2 linked regions of the Filimonas effusa genome follow. The protein of the gene in region 2 interacts with the protein of the main gene of each other region in a pairwise test. Links are inferred from orthologs where the notes say so. Each region holds a gene or a part of one and is shown on either strand. Other genes may lie near its edges.

Region 1 (3,102 bases), on a different replicon or contig from region 2:
CCTTGCGAAACAATTCTTCAATCATACCGTTTCCCGTAAATATGTAGCGCTTGTATGGGGCGATGTAGAACAGGATGAAGGCACCATTGTTGCCCATATTGCGCGCCACCAGCGTTTCAGGAAAATGTTTGCCGCCTACCCCGATGGCGAAACCGGCAAACACGCCATTACCCATTACAGGGTGCTGGAGCGCATGAATTATGTTACGGCGGTAGAATGTATACTGGAAACAGGACGCACGCACCAGATACGTGTTCATATGAAACATATTGGACACACCCTCTTCAACGACTGGGAATATGGTGGCGACAGAATTTTAAAAGGCACTGTATATACCAAATACAAACAGTTTGTAGATAATTGTTTCGATCTATGTCCGCGTTGTGCCCTTCATGCGAAAACGCTGGGTTTTGTTCACCCGGTCACTAAACAGGAAATGTTCTTTGAATCGCCCCTGCCCAACGATATGTCGCAGGTAATGGATAAATGGCGGGGATATGTGCAAACCAAGCTGAAGCAGTCGCCCAACGGTACGCTGGACCTATAATTTGAAATCGAATAAGGTGGCGGTAAAACGCGCCTTTTCTCTTTTCTTGAAAACCACGTCCCAGTTGCCTTTGTAACGCAACACGGCGGGAACCAGCAGGTCGCCGGCCTTGGTCATTTCCACCTCCATAGATACATCGAAATCGTATACACCTGCTTTATAGCTAAGCGAATAGGTTCGCGCCATCACTTCCATAGTGGTGGCGTCAAACCAGGTGGTCATGTTGTCGACCACTATATCATCTTCCTTGAACATACCCAGATTTTCTTTGGGTTTCACTGAAAACATATAGGCGTATTTGCCATGATATTCTGTATAGTCGAGGCGGTAATCGTATAGTTTATGCGCTTTGCTGTCGTAGAGATCCAGCTTGTTGCCAATGAAAGGGATACCGGGGATTTTCTTGCCGGGATTAAAGAACAACATTTTGAGCTGTTCTTTATGTTTATCTATTCCCTTTTTCCCCTCCGTACTTATTTCGTGGCCTTTTACAATATTATCTTCTCCGCACACTTTGCCTTTGGTGAAAAACAGGCTGCCATACATTTCACCGGTGGTGTATTTAAAGTTGCCTTTGCTATCGAGGAAATCGCCGGTGGTCTTCTGTTCCAGCACCTCCATGGTACGGCACCCGTTCTCGCGGTGCTGGCGCGTTCTGCTGGAAAAGGAAGCTTTGGGTTTGTCTTCCTTATCCAGCATCACGATATCGTTAAGTGCAGTGAATTCAATTACGCGCAGGTTACGGAATGCCTTGTAAAAAGTGGTGTCCTTTTTTATGCGCTCCAGTAATCCTTTATAGTCCATGTTATTGCGTACTACCACCCCAGGCAGGGTGATAGTCTGTTTGTCTATGATAACCGTAGTATCCTGGGCGCTACTTTCGGCACATACCAGAAATACCAATATTATCAGCCAACAGTGTCTCATTTAGCCAACGTCATTTTATAGTCTACCCTAACTTTTCCTTTACTGATATCATTCAATTTACCTTGCAGCATTTTACGTTTCAGTGGCTTCAGGTAATCGATGAACAGTTTTCCTTCGATATGATCATATTCATGCTGAATAATGCGTGAAGTGATACCGGAGAAGGATTCTACATGAACATTGAACTGTTCATCCATATATTCCAGCGTTACCGACTGCGGACGCATTACATCTTCCCTGATGCGGGGAATGCTCAGGCAACCTTCATTATAACTCCATTCTTCACCTTCCAGCGATACGATACGGGCATTGATGAATGCCTTACGTACACCCGGTTCATCGGGGTAGGTTCCTTTTTCATCTTCTTCCTGGTGCTCAAAGATCTGTGCACTGTCTATCACAAATAACCGGATATCACGATTAATCTGAGGCGCCGCCAACCCTACACCGTTACTGGCATACATGGTTTCAAACATATCGGCGATCAACTTCTGTAAATCGGGATAGTCTGAAGGTATGTCCCGGGCTGCTTTCCTCAAAACGGGCGCTCCGTAAGCTACAATTGGTAAAATCATATAAACTAAAAAATGAATCTCAATGTTACTAACTAAACGTTCTTCAAAAAAACTTTAGTACATCTATTTTGTTACAAGTTACGCATATACTCCTGCAACATAATTGTTGCAGCTATCTGATCTACATTTCCTTTCACCTGCCTGTCTTTCTTTTTCATGCCCATTTCCACCATTGCCTGCGAAGCCATTTTTGAGGTATACCGTTCATCTACCATGGTCACGGGCATTGCCGGGAAGTCTTTTTTAAACTTATTTACAAAGGCATTCACCAGCGGCGTGGCATGCGTATCGGACTCATCCCAGTTTTTGGGTTCGCCAACCAGCACCAGGTCTACCTGTTCCTGCTGAAAATACTGCTTCAGGAATGGAAATAACTGTTTGGTTTCCACAGTCGTTAAACTGGTAGCGATGATACGCAACGGATCAGACACTGCTATTCCGGTTCTTTTTCCGCCATAATCTATACAAAGAATGCGCCCCATTGTTATAATTTATAAAATAAGCAGGTCGGCAATCACCAATACACCAAATACCACGCTGGCAATGCCGTTTGCCGTCATAAAGGCGATATTCACTTTGCTGAGATCATGTGGTTTTACTATAGAATGCTGGTAAATTAACATGCCGGCAAATACCGCTATTCCCACCCAGTAAACAAAATGAAAGTGGCCATATATCCCTGCCGCGATCACACACCCTGCGCTCAGCACGTGCAGCAATTCAGACACCCGTAACGCCTTTGCCTTACCCAATACGGAAGGAATGGAATAAAGCTGTTGCGACTGGTCGAAATCAACATCCTGTAATGCATAGATCACGTCAAAACCACTTACCCAGAACACCACTGCGAAAGAAAACAGGATGGGTAACAGCTGAAACATGCCCATTACCGCCAGGAAAGCCCCTATTGGCGCCAGTGAAAGCCCGACACCTAATACCAGATGGCATAAAGGCGTAAAACGTTTCGTATAGCTGTAAAAGAGTATTACAAATAAGGCTACGGGGGAGAGATAAAAGCAGATCCTGTTTATGAACCAGGTAGCCACAATGAAA
Region 2 (3,326 bases):
TAGCACCAAGGTTATTGCAAAAGCCAAATTACACGCCTTCACTAAAAAGATCGGCTTCCCGGATAAGTGGAGAGACTATAGCAAAGTGTCTGTTGAAAAAGACAAATACTTTGAAGCAAGAGTTTCTGCCGCAAGAAATGAACATGAGTTTTACGTTAGCCAGATAGGCAAGCCGGTAGACAGAACGATGTGGCAAATGACCCCTCCTACCATCAATGCCTATTACGATCCTACACGTAACGAGATCGTATTCCCCGCGGGTATCCTTCAGTTTCCTTTCTTCGATCCCAATGCCGACGATGCCATCAACTATGGCGGCATAGGTATGGTGATAGGTCATGAAATGACACATGGCTTCGATGATCAGGGTTCTCAATACGACAAGGATGGCAACATGAAAGACTGGTGGAATAAAACCGATAAGGAAAAATTCCAGGCCAAGGTTAACCAGGTAATTGCGTTGTATAACAGCTTTACCGTGCTGGATTCCCTGCATGTAAATGGTGCGCTCACCGTAGGTGAAAACATCGCCGATATGGGTGGTATTGCCATTGCATACGACGCGTTCAAAATGACCAAACAGGGACAGGACACCACTAAGATCGATGGCTTTACACCAGACCAGCGGTTCTTCATGTCGTTTGCTCAGGTGTGGCGTAGTAAGTTCAAAGACGAAACAGTTCGCCAGCGCGTTAAAACCGATCCGCATTCACCTGCTATGTGGCGTGTAATTGCACCGCTCATGAACTTTGAACCCTTTTACCAGGCGTTTAATGTAAAACCGGGCGATAAAATGTACAAGCCTGAAGCGGAGCGTATCAAGATATGGTAAAAGATCCGGAGACGAAGTGATAATGGTTCTAAGAAAAATTTTGGGCGCTTATATTAAAATTGAATAGAAACAACTAGCTTCGCTCTGCAAATGAAAATGACGAAACATACAAAGCGTATTAAGAAACAGTTCTCTCCGGGAGAAGCTGCCTAACGTTTGTGTGTTAATCAACATAACTTAAACAGCCTTCTCCTGGTGGGGAAGGCTGTTTTTTTTGCAACCATTCTTTAACTTAAAAAACCTCCGTCAAGGAGGGTAGGAGGTCTTATGAAAGTAGCTGTTGTTGGTGCCACAGGGCTTGTAGGCACTAAAATGTTGCAGGTTCTCGCTGAACGCAATTTCCCCGTAACTGAACTGGTGCCTGTGGCATCCGAAAGGTCTGTTGGTAAGGAAGTGGAATTTAAAGGAGCTAAGTACAAGGTGGTAAGTATGGCCGATGGTATTGCTGCAAAACCTGCTGTAGCTATCTTTTCCGCCGGCGGTGGTACTTCCCTTGAATGGGCGCCTAAATTCGCCGAAGCTGGCATCACAGTTATCGATAACTCCTCCGCATGGCGTATGGATCCTACCAAAAAACTGGTAGTGCCCGAGATCAACGCCGATGCACTCACTGCAGAAGATAAGATCATCGCCAACCCTAACTGTTCTACCATCCAGATGGTAGTGGCTTTAAATCCCCTGCACCAGCAATACAAGATCAAACGCGTAGTGGTAAGTACTTACCAGAGTGTTACCGGTACCGGTAAAAAAGCGGTAGACCAGCTGTTTAATGAAAGAAAAGGAGCGGAAGGGGAAATGGCTTATAAATACCAGATCGACCTTAACGTTATTCCCCAGATCGATGTGTTCCTGGATAACGGCTACACCAAGGAAGAAATGAAAATGGTGAAAGAAACCAACAAAATTATGCGTGACGACTCCATCAAGGTTACGGCAACCACCGTTCGTATCCCTGTAGTAGGCGGCCATAGCGAAAGCGTGAATGTGGAATTTGAAAATGATTTTGACCTCGAAAAAGTAAAAGAACTGCTGAGCAACGCTCCCGGCGTGGTGCTGCAGGACGATACCGCCAGCCAGGTTTATCCTATGCCGTTATGGGCGCACGAAAAAGACGAAGTTTTCGTAGGCCGTTTACGCCGCGACGAATCTCAGCCCAATACGCTTAATATGTGGATTGTAAGTGATAACTTGCGCAAAGGGGCAGCTACAAATGCTGTTCAGATTGCAGAATACCTCAGCGGAAAAGGTCTGCTCTAATACAGGAATATGGGTTAGTTTGATATATGCTACCGGGACGCGGGTCTTCAGTTGCCCGTTTCCCGGTTTTTTTATATCCTTGTTATATGAATATCGAAGATCTCAGAGATTATTGTCTTTCCCTTCCCGAAGCAGCCGAAGATTTTCCTTTTGGCGAGGATACAATTGTCTTTAAAATAAGAGGAAAAATATTCCTGCTCTGCGGCCTTGATAGCAACCCCTTGCAGTTTAATGTAAAATGTGACCCCGACGAAGCGCTTGAACTCCGTGAACAATATCCCGCCGTTCAGCCCGGTTATCATATGAATAAAAAACACTGGAATACGGTCGCTGTCGATGGCACGCTAAACCTGCAGCAACTCCGCAAAATGATCGTTAACTCCTATAAACTGGCTATAAAATCGCTTCCTAAAAAAGACCGCGAAGGCCTCGGCCTGGATTAGTCTGCCACTATTCCAACGCCCTGTTGATAAAAGCGATCAGCGGCTGTAACGTACCAAACGAGGCCACTATTTGTTTTGCAAGATCCTTCTGCGTCAGCATTTCATCAGGGATCAATTTAGAAACCACCAGGCTCTTCAGCTTAATGAATTCAATAGCAGGATTGTCTGCCTCATAACCCTTGGGCGGCCTGCTTAGCACATACTCTGCACTTCTCTCCGGTGCGCCGTATGCTGCCACAAACTTCTTATGATTGATGATACTGCTGAATTCGTCGAAGCAGTAGTCGATTTCCTGTCTTAACTTCTTAAGTACGCCGGGTTCCGGCATCCATATGCCGCCGCCGATAAAACTTTGATTGCCCGGCTGAATATGTACATAATAGCCTGCATACATGCTTTTCCGCCCGTCGCGCGTAATGCTGGCGCCGAAATGTGGCTTATAGGGCGATTTGTCTTTGCTGAAGCGCACATCCCGGTTGATCCGGAAAATACATTCCTTGGGTTGCAGTGCAGCTACAGTAGCATCGGCTTTGCCGGTGCCGCTGATAACGGCTGCGACCAGCTCGGCAAAATCGGCTTTGGCTGCTTCATACTTAGGCCTGTTGGCATCGAACCACTCTTTATGATTGTTTTTTGCCAGTGATTTCAGGAATTGAATACTTGCCGTTTCCATATCTTATTTGGAATGAGTGAGCGACCGGAACAGTTCTTCCAGGTTGCCACCTTCATTTTGAAGTTGAACAATGTTGAGATTTTCTCTTAATGCGAGTTCCAGCAATTGCTTGCGGGCGGCA

The links.
Region 1: the proteins of ESB13_RS15660 (region 2) and def interact in binary tests that used the Escherichia coli proteins (3 or more experiments, as listed by UniProt). The link is inferred for Filimonas effusa from one-to-one orthologs.

Annotation. Positions count from the first base shown.
Region 1 is NZ_SDHZ01000006.1:27,281-30,382, reverse strand. Bases 261-3,030 are described here. They hold def (peptide deformylase), read right to left. Parts: upstream 2,050-3,030; coding sequence 1,471-2,049; downstream 261-1,470. Other genes in these bases: ESB13_RS23225 (UbiA-like polyprenyltransferase), read right to left, coding at 2,541-3,030; ruvX (Holliday junction resolvase RuvX), read right to left, coding at 2,121-2,531; ESB13_RS23240 (hypothetical protein), read right to left, coding at 542-1,474; ESB13_RS23245 (RluA family pseudouridine synthase), read left to right, coding at 261-547. Also shown: more of ESB13_RS23245, read left to right, coding at 1-260; more of ESB13_RS23225, read right to left, coding at 3,031-3,102. UniProt on the Escherichia coli protein: Removes the formyl group from the N-terminal Met of newly synthesized proteins. Requires at least a dipeptide for an efficient rate of reaction. N-terminal L-methionine is a prerequisite for activity but the enzyme has broad specificity at other positions.
Region 2 is NZ_SDHZ01000002.1:1,080,811-1,084,136, reverse strand. Bases 101-3,094 are described here. They hold ESB13_RS15660 (aspartate-semialdehyde dehydrogenase), read left to right. Parts: upstream 101-1,099; coding sequence 1,100-2,089; downstream 2,090-3,094. Other genes in these bases: ESB13_RS15650 (DUF2461 domain-containing protein), read right to left, coding at 2,540-3,094; ESB13_RS15655 (MmcQ/YjbR family DNA-binding protein), read left to right, coding at 2,176-2,532; ESB13_RS15665 (M13 family metallopeptidase), read left to right, coding at 101-832. Outside these bases: more of ESB13_RS15665, read left to right, coding at 1-100; more of ESB13_RS15650, read right to left, coding at 3,095-3,205; gliding motility-associated ABC transporter ATP-binding subunit GldA, read right to left, coding at 3,209-3,326.